DNA from 3 places in the Paenibacillus sp. FSL R5-0923 genome. Region 2 is predicted to be linked to each of the others. Evidence: predicted binding sites of a transcription regulator. Region 2 holds the regulator's gene; each other region holds the start of a gene.
The links. The regulator NrdR, encoded in region 2, represses ribonucleotide reductase genes. The targets are predictions, from matches to a motif close to AACACNATATATNGTGTT.
Positions count from the first base shown of each region.

Region 1 (3,282 bases), on a different contig from region 2:
GAGCGGAATCCTGCTGAAGCCGCAGCAATAGTCTCTTCCCGCGCTCTTCTTCAACGATTCCGGCAAGCACCATCCAGATCTGAGAAGCCCATGAAACCTGCCTAATATCACCACTAACAAAATAGCCTAATTCAGAGTCCCATAAGTGATCCAAAGTGGCCTTCGTAAGTTCTTCAATCGTCTGCCGTAAACGATCCTGTCGTTCATTTCCTAGAAGAACGGCCAGATGCAGCGCGCATTTCAAGTTATAGATTAAGATAGCCTGCGCCGGGGCCTGTTTGTTCAGATCCGGATGCCAGTCAATAAAAGCCCACCAGGTCTCATCGTCGGTGACAATGCCACGCTCGTCCAATCGTTCTAAAGCCAGCTCTATCTGCCGATAAGCAGATGGCCACAGCTCCTCCAGCGTGTTCCGGTCATCTGTAGCCAAGTAATAATCATGAAGTGTAGATACAAAAAAGAGTGAATAATCATAGAGATACGTATCGTCAGGTATGACCTGGGGTTTCATGAACAAGTTAGCCGTGATCCGCCCCCGCTCATCCGGATAAGCTGCAAACAAGTACAGGCATCGCTTAACCAGATCATTGCCCGAAAACGTTTCGTAATTGGCCAGCGCCTGAAGCCGCAGGTCACCAAGCCACAGTCTTCGGTCCCGCTTAGGTCCATCTTCGAAGACCTCCTGCATACATTCTTCCAGCGTCTTCACGCTGACTTCATCAATGGCTTGCAGTTCAGGATCTGTGTGGCCCAACGGAGCCTGAAGGGAGCGGTCAGCCGAAGTTTCCGCTGTACAACTAATTTCAGCAAAGGATACTTTATACTTCGGTGACGTATCAAGTACCTTAAGCTTTACATACCGAAAGCTGTATCGACGATCCAGATTTAGTGATGAAGGCAGTATATCCAGATGAACTCGCTCTTCCTGTAACCACGAGCTGCTTAGCCATCCGTCATACTCAGAAAAGGATTCAGCCATCTCCACCGGCATTTCCCCGAGGGTGATCTGCAGATGTAACGGAGCATCCGGGGGACTACCTATTGGAATAATCCGAATCGCCAGCCTTCCCACTAGATGCTCTCCGAAATCTAGAATAACCTCCTCCCCTTTACCAAAAGCAATGGCAGAAAGAGACTCTGCACCTTGAATCGTTTCTGCCTGCCAGCCATGCACCGCTAGTTCATTCTTTACAACCCGGATTATCTGCTTCGGTTTACAATCCCGGTAAATAAGCTGAGGTTGAAGCTGCTCTGCGGTTAAAGCGAACACCTCATTTTTATGGATAGTTACCGCTTGCTGGCGCTGCATCGCTTGAGTCATAACCTATCTCCTCCTTCATTGGTTCCCCCTCTAGTAAACCTCAACTCCGCTTGCCTGAACATACAGTGAATACAGCTAATCTTACTCTTATTACAGTTCTGCTCAACGGAGTGACGCTAATTTGTCATGATAAAAAAGATGCAGTAAGATCCAGCACAAAAAACAACACAGCTGCCTTAGCAAACCGCTCCAACCTGCGTATTTTCGTGATATTAACACTTTAATAGAGCGTTTACTAGACCAGTTTCCAACTAGTCAGGAAGCACTTTTCATGTTGACTTTTCAACATATAGTGATTAAAATAAACAACGCACACTAAATATAGTATTCATATGATTTTCCAGTATTTATAGCTTATCTATTCAATCTTTACAGTAATATATACAGGGGGAGAGACTCCATGCTAGTCGCATACGATTCAAAAACCGGAAACGTCAAACGCTTCATTGGTAAGCTTAAGCTGCCAGCTGTGCAGATTGAAGAGCATATGACCATTGACGAGCCCTATGTGCTTATTACATATACCACCGGCTTTGGACAGATTCCAGAGAAGGTGTCTACTTTCTTGAAGAACAATTATTCCAATTTGAAAGGCATCGCCGCCAGCGGCAACAAGAACTGGGGCGAGCTGTTCGCGCATAGCGCAGACTTGATTGCAGATCGGTACAATGTACCAGTTATCGGTAAATTTGAGCTATCGGGCACATTTGGTGATGTGGAACGAATTAAACAGGAGGTGAGCCGAGTTGCGGCATATTGAACTAAACAACATGTTGATGAAGAGAGACGAAAGTGGTTTCTTTCAATTGGATAAAGACCTTGAGGCAGTAGCCGAATTTATGCGGGATGTAGAACGGCGGAGCCTGGTTTTTGCGAATACAAAAGCCAAGGTTGATTATATGATTGAACAGGATTTCTACGAAAATTTTTACGAACAGTACAGCTTGGCTGAGATTGAAGATGTCTACCAAATTACCCATTCTTACAACTTCAGCTTTCCATCCTATATGGCAGCTTCGAAGTTCTATACGGATTACGCTGTAAAAAGCAATGACCGCAAGCAATATCTGGAGCATTATCCGGACCGTGTGGCGGCAGTCTCCCTTCATCTTGGACGCGGCAACGCCGCTACTGCCGGCATGCTTGCCCGTTCGATGATGGAGCAGCGTCTGCAGCCAGCGACTCCGACCTTCTTGAATGCCGGCAAGAGCCGGCGCGGTGAGCTTGTCTCCTGCTTCCTTATCGAAATGGACGACTCGCTTAATTCGATCAACTATGTGCTCAATACCTGCATGCAGCTATCGAAGATCGGCGGTGGCGTGGCTGTCAACCTGTCCAAGCTCCGTTCTCGCGGAGAGACAATCAAGGGTGTGGAGGATGCGGCTAAGGGCATTATACCTGTGCTCAAGCTGATGGAAGACGGCTTCTCCTATGCTGACCAGATGGGTCAACGAAAAGGTTCTGGAGCCGCCTACTACAACATTTTTGGATGGGATGTTCTTGAATTTCTCGACAGTAAGAAGATCAACGCCGACGAAAAAACAAGACTCAAAACCCTGTCCATCGGCCTGATCATTCCGAATCGCTTCTATAAGCTGGCGAAGGACAATGAACCGCTCCATGTATTTGCCCCTTACAGTGTGTACAAGGCTTATGGCACGCATCTTGATGACATGGATTTGGATGAAATGTACGATAAGCTGCTAGCCGATCCACGTGTCAAAAAGAGAAAGGCCATGAGCGCACGGGATATGCTGACCAAAATCGCCATGATCCAGCTGGAATCTGGCTATCCATATATTATGAACAAGAGCAACGCCAATGAGGCTCATGCCCTGAAAAACGTTGGACAGATCAAAATGTCCAACCTCTGCACGGAAATCTTCCAGCTGCAGGAGACCTCAGAAATTGCTGACTACGGACAGGAAGATACCATCCGCCGTGATGTAAGCTGCAATCTG
Region 1 covers NZ_JBBPAT010000002.1:866,010-869,291, reverse strand. Annotated here, with positions in the region: gene MKX35_RS29110 (alpha-L-rhamnosidase-related protein) at 1-1,321, opposite strand, end outside; gene nrdI (class Ib ribonucleoside-diphosphate reductase assembly flavoprotein NrdI) at 1,722-2,081, shown strand; gene nrdE (class 1b ribonucleoside-diphosphate reductase subunit alpha) at 2,068-3,282, shown strand, end outside.
Region 1: the regulator NrdR is predicted to act here: its motif matches at 1,633-1,650, upstream of nrdI (class Ib ribonucleoside-diphosphate reductase assembly flavoprotein NrdI).

Region 2 (3,282 bases):
TGGGCGATTCCTCTTTTTTGAACCAATTGCCGTATTTGGCCGGGGAAATGAATTGTCCTTCATGCGGCGCCAGAATGCAGGTTTGGCCTAGTTTGCTTTCGACTTTTGGAGGGTAATAAACAGGAACTGGATATCGCATCCATTTCTATGTTTGGGGGGAATGACTTATCAGTGTTTCTATTTATTACACATGCACGAGGGAATACGTCCTAACAGAAAGCGAACAACAAGCAATCACAGCCATTGTCCAACGTTATGATCAGGATTTTGAAGGGAAAGACCGGGCGGAGTCTTTCACAGTGTACAAATTCGATTCGTCCAGATCAACGGAGATCTTCGCTGGCGCTACCAAGCTGTCCATGACGGATCAGATTGAAGATTTGCTGAACGATTTATTTCATTGGTTGAAATGTTTGACCGAGATACGTAGAAAAGTAGACGGTGGTGAATGGCATGTTCACCTGGATGATATCGATGCCGTGTGGGATGATGAATTAGGCTGGAAAATGCCTGAAAACTGATTTCCATAATGAATGCCATGCACTTGCTTGCCAGCATTCAAATCATAATCATTACCTTTTAGACTACTTACACTTGAAGTCGCTAAAAACGAGCTAATGTTCAATTTTAACGTCAGTTCTACTGAATCTCGGTAAACCCTAACACACTCAATGATCGTACTAAGCATCATTTTCTTTTTAGCAGTAGAAGCTTTCTTAAATACCTCGCGCCAAACAGGAATATAGGTCTAGAGAGCCTGCATTTCAACTTGTTCTACCTTTTTAGCATTGAGCTTCTGAATTACCTCAAAAAGAAATAGACCGCCCTAGTCCAAAGGATGCGGTCTATTTCTACCCGTAATACGTGAAAGCCGCCGCCCTTAAAAGCGGCTATTGCACTGGGAGCCGTGTTTCCGCACGGCTCTCTTTGCATTGTACGATTTATCTACCCAAACTATACCACGATCAAAACCAAATAAAAAGTCACTCCGCTTCCTGAACAACAAAAGAAACGGCATTTCTGCCGTTTCTTTAGGATGGACTCTCAGGGGCTCGAACCCTGGACAAATAGATTAAGAGTCTACTGCTCTACCAACTGAGCTAAGAGTCCATATGAAGTTTGGTGGAGCCAAGGGGGATCGAACCCCTGACCTCATCGCTGCCAGCGATGCGCTCTCCCAGCTGAGCTATGGCCCCAAACGTAATTTTCAGATGTATGTAATCACACATTCTAAAATTCAGTTCGGTGTATTTAAGTCATTCTGACAAATCCAAGCGCCGTAGGCGACTCCTATATAATATAAAAAATCGCCTTCGCTGTCAACACTTTTTTTAGTCATTAGACTAGCCACAACCCTACAATCTGTCCAGATCCCCAGTACTCTTAGATAACAGACCCTTCAGTTCCTTCATAAACATGTTAATATCCTTGAACTGCCGGTATACGGATGCAAAGCGAACGTAAGCGACCTCATCTACTGGATAGAGCTGCTCCATAACCAATTCACCGATCTGTTGGCTCTCTACTTCAGCTACAGCGATCCCACGTAGGGATTTCTCCACCTCAGAGACGATCTTCTCAAGACGTTCTACAGAGACGGGGCGTTTCTCGCAAGCACGGATAAGACCACGCAGTATTTTATCACGGCTGAACTCCTCGCGGCTGCCGTCTTTTTTGATCACGATTAACGGTGTTTCCTCGATCATTTCAAAGGTTGTAAACCGTTTGCTGCAACGCTCACATTCACGCCTGCGGCGGATGGACTTATTCTCATTCGCTGGTCGCGAGTCGAGCACTTTAGTATTTGTGTGATCGCAGTAAGGGCATTTCATAAGCTTCATCACTTCCTATTACATAATGTTTTTAGTCCCGGTATGTTAAACATCCGGCTTTTAAAGGGCTATTTCATTTTTTCCAGAAATCACCGTTTTTTTATTGTAATGATTATGGCAAGTCCGGCACATAATACAGTTACCAACAGAGGAGGTGAACAGCAATGAGCCAAAACAACAGCTCCAATAACCTTGTAGCTCCAAATTCCCGTGGTGCTTTGGAACAACTTAAATATGAAGTTGCCCAAGAACTCGGAATCACGCTTTCCCCAGATGGTTACCAAGGCAATAAAACTTCTTATGAAAATGGTTCGATCGGTGGTTACATCACTAAACGTCTTGTAACCCTGGCAGAACAACAATTGGCAGGTCAATACAAATAACCTGTCCACATAAGCTTACTGAAGAAGTATTAAACGATCGCAAGATCGTTTAATGCTTCTTTTTATACATAACACGGTTTTAGAATTCGTTGTAAATATCCGTGTACTGATCATAGTAATAGTTGACGCGCTGTACATAATGGCGGGTTTCACCAAACGGAATATCCTTAATGGTAGCATCCGTTCCATCCCAGATCCCCTCATCCAGCCATTTTTGAACTTTACCCGGTCCAGCATTATATGCAGCGATAACCGCTGTACGTTTACCTTCGAATTGACGGGATAATGTTGAAAGATACCAGGTACCTAGTTCAATATTTGCTGATGGTTCATGCTTTAGCTCCTCCATAGAAACATCAGGAAGCTTGGCCTTTTCAAGGGCCCATTTGGCGGTATCCGGCATAAGCTGCATTAAACCTATAGCACCTTTTCTGGATTCTCGTCCAGTTTTGAAGTTCGTTTCCACTCGGATAATCGAAGCCACTAGAAATGGGTCAATATCGTACGTAACGCTGTGCTTACGGATCTCATCTTTATAATGGATCGGATAAAACCAGGACATCCAGTTCGTACTCAGAAACAATATCGCAGTAAAACCAATGAATAACAGAAGAAGGACTCTTTTTTTACGTAACCATTTCATGATAAGCCCAGCCTGTCCCAAAGAACAGCAACCTGTTGCTCAGTGTGCGCAAGTTCGCCACTGTTGTCAATGATATAGTCCGCTTTGTTACGCTTCGCTTCAATATCCATCTGTGCATTTAAGCGTGCTTCTGCTTGTTCTATAGAAAGTCCGTTACGTTCCATTAATCGAGCGATTTGCACTTCACGAGGCACGTAGACCACCAGTATTTCATGGAACATGTTCTCGAGTCCTGATTCGAAAAGAAGAGGGATATCCACAATGGTTAACTTCTTTGGATCTTCTTCCTCCATGCTGTTCATACGTTCTTTAATCTCCCGCCGGATTGCGGGATGCGTCAGATTGTTCAGGGCTTGCAGGGCCGCCGGGTCTTGAAATACAATGTCCCCCAGCTTGCCCCTATTCAGTGTGCCATCCGAAGAGA
Region 2 covers NZ_JBBPAT010000003.1:15,513-18,794, forward strand. Annotated here, with positions in the region: gene MKX35_RS30970 (hypothetical protein) at 1-116, shown strand, start outside; gene MKX35_RS30975 (hypothetical protein) at 300-521, shown strand; tRNA gene MKX35_RS30980 (tRNA-Lys) at 1,038-1,110, opposite strand; tRNA gene MKX35_RS30985 (tRNA-Ala) at 1,121-1,196, opposite strand; gene nrdR (transcriptional regulator NrdR) at 1,356-1,832, opposite strand; gene MKX35_RS30995 (alpha/beta-type small acid-soluble spore protein) at 1,997-2,215, shown strand; gene MKX35_RS31000 (lytic transglycosylase domain-containing protein) at 2,295-2,858, opposite strand; gene coaE (dephospho-CoA kinase) at 2,855-3,282, opposite strand, start outside.

Region 3 (3,282 bases), on a different contig from region 2:
CGATTCATCCCGCCGGAATAAGAAACACACATTAGCCCATGTTCGCGGAAATACTGAAGCAAATATTCTTGAGTCGCGCGATACTCCGTAAAAACGATGACCTTTTCATTCATTTCTTGAATGAGAGATAGTGTTGTTTCGGCTTTGGTATTGGTCTTAACCGTACGAAGTGTCTGCAATAGCTCCATCATCCGATCGCGTTTCGGCGAATCAGCAGGCAGCTTCTTGATCAGATTAACCAAAGTGATGAAGACGGCATCCCTACTGCTGCACACCTCACGCTGAAGCGTTACCAAGGAAAGCATGCTGCTAAGATTGCCGCCTGATTCCTGATACTGATCTTTAACAAAAGAAGTGACAGCGTCATATAATACTCTCTCTTCCTGTGAAAGAACTAGCGGAATATTACGGACTTTTCGTTTCGTGAAATTAACTGGACCTTCGCCACGCCGATTGCGGATCATCACCTTCGATAGCTCGTCTCTTAGCTGACCTTCATTCTTAGGTTGGCGTTTATCAACGACGAAATTCGAAGCAAAATCACCCTGATTTCCTAGTTGCCCCGGTTTCAGTAAAGTGATCAAATTAAATAGCTCGCCAAGATCATTCTGAACGGGAGTAGCGGTTAGAAGCAGGCAATATTTTTTGCGTAATTGCTGTACAAATAGATAATTGGTCGATTTCTTGTTCTTCAGCTTATGGGCTTCATCAATAATCAACATGTCATATTCATTTTCCAGCAGCATCTCTTTATGAGGATCGCGCTTCGCGGTATCCATAGATGCGACGACAATCGCATTCCCCCAGGAATATGCTTTTTTCTGTGCAACAGCAGAGATGCCAAACTTGGCATTCAGCTCGCGGACCCACTGCAATACGAGGGAAGCGGGTACCAGAATAAGCACTTTAGAGACTAGACCGCGGACAAGATATTCCTTGAGTACAAGTCCTGCTTCAATCGTCTTTCCTAGTCCAACCTCATCTGCAAGAATCGCGCGGCCCGACATCTCAAACAAAACCTTATGCGCGGTATCGAGCTGATGAGGAAGCGGGGATAATCCGGATAAATGCTTCATGCATTGCAGCTCATCGAAGCTGGTTACTAGACCCGTTTGTTCACCTTGCACAGCAAGCTTGGACAGACGGTAGTCTCCCCACGGACCACCTTTATCTAGTTTGAGTTCTAGATCCTGCAGCCAATTCCGGTCAAAAGAAAGAGGAACAGGCAGTATAGGCGCTGACTTTCCACCTTTGTGAGGTAGAGAATTACGGAATAATTGCGTCATGGTACAGCCTCCTCAGGTGCTATTTCATATCATCATTCGTAGGAGTAGTATGCTCTTAAACAAGAGAATTCATAACCTTCTATTTTTCTTAATAGCCTTTAAAAAAGAGAGTAAAAGCGAGAAAACGCGGCAAGGTTTGCGATATTTCGGCTGCTTAACTCTATTTTCGAAAAAGACCTTCGATACAATATGTGGTATAGTTTAAAAGCTGACGCACACAATATATTGTGACAAAAGCATGAAAATGTGATTTTTTTAAAGTGCGTAGCTGCTATTTGTTATTGACAAGATGAACTTCCTACATACACCTGTAAGACGGAAGATAAGTGTAAGGAAGTTTTTGTTGTGGGTCACAAAATGTACGCCCACACCTGAACTGGAACTAATATTTACTACATTGCGGGAGGTTTTTCTATTGGGTAAAGTGGAACGTAAGCAACGCCTTGAAGGGCTAAGTGAAAAAATATTTTTGGATCGTTATGCTTGGAAGGATGCCGACAGCAATAATGCTAAAGTGGGCGATGTTGTACTCGTTCTAACAAAAGATGATCCGAAGTTTCCTACGAAGGAAGTCGGAGAGATCGTAGAACGTAACGGCAGAATCGTAACCGTGAAGACGCGCAGCGGCGAACTTGTGAAATCAGATGTTGAAAAGCTGACGCTTAATATAGAAAAAACACCAGAGGAAATGTGGGATCGTCTGTCTACAGCTATGGCTTCTGTGGAGAAGACGCCTGAGCTTCAAGAAGAATGGGCGGGTAAATTCCGTTCGATTCTGGATGATTGGAAGCTCGTACCGGGTGGTCGAATTGCTGCTGGTGCAGGCGCTAGTGAAGAACTAACCCTGTTCAACTGTTATGTAATTCCTTCTCCAAAAGATAGCCGTGGCGGCATTATGCAGACGTTGGCTGAAATGACAGAAATTATGGCTCGTGGTGGCGGTGTAGGGATTAACCTATCCTCTCTACGTCCACGCCGGGCAATTGTGAGAGGTGTTAATGGTTCTTCCAGTGGTTCTGTATCTTGGGGCGGTCTGTTTAGCTATACCACTGGATTAATTGAACAAGGCGGTAGCCGTCGTGGTGCACTTATGCTCATGATTAATGACTGGCATCCAGATGTGGAGGACTTCATTACCGTAAAGCAAACGATGGGTCAAGTTACGAATGCGAACCTTTCGGTATGTGTGAGCAATAGCTTTATGAAGGCTGTAAAAGAAAATCTGGATTGGGATCTCGTATTTCCGGATACTACAGATCCAGAGTACAACGATTTGTGGGATGGCGATCTAGACAAGTGGAAGGCTGCGGGCAAAAACGTTATTCATTATCGCACCGTTAAAGCGCGTGATGTGTGGCGCACCATTATTGAATCCGCTTGGAAATCCGCTGAGCCAGGCGTTGTGTTCATGGAATACTACAATCAGATGTCCAACAGCTGGTATTTTAATCCGATCATTTGTACGAACCCATGTGGGGAGCAAGGACTGCCAGGCTGGGGAGTCTGCAATTTGTCTGCTGTGAACCTGTCCAAATTCTACGATGAGAAGAATCATGATGTAGACTGGGAAGATCTCGCGACTACGACGCGTTATTCCGTACGTTTCTTGGACAATGTCATTGATAAGACGCCTTATCATTTCCCGGAAAATGAAGCGAATCAGAAAAACGAACGCCGTGTAGGTCTCGGAACGATGGGTCTTGCTGAGCTGATGATCAAATTGAACATCCGTTACGGTAGCCCGGAATCTTTGGCGTTTCTGGACAAGCTTTACGGCTTTATGGCTCGTGAAGCGTACCTTGCTTCTGCAGAGATTGCTGGTGAGAAGGGATCCTTCCTAGCTTTTGACACAGAGAAATACTTAATGAGCGGCTTTATGAAAAATATGCTCGAAACGTATCCAGAGGTTGGTGAAGCGATTCGTAAACATGGCATGCGTAACGTTACAGTGATAACACAAGCACCTACAGGTAGCACAGGTACAATGGTAGGCACC
Region 3 covers NZ_JBBPAT010000001.1:5,283,069-5,286,350, reverse strand. Annotated here, with positions in the region: gene MKX35_RS23735 (DEAD/DEAH box helicase) at 1-1,286, opposite strand, end outside; gene MKX35_RS23730 (adenosylcobalamin-dependent ribonucleoside-diphosphate reductase) at 1,702-3,282, shown strand, end outside.
Region 3: the regulator NrdR is predicted to act here: its motif matches at 1,501-1,518, upstream of MKX35_RS23730 (adenosylcobalamin-dependent ribonucleoside-diphosphate reductase).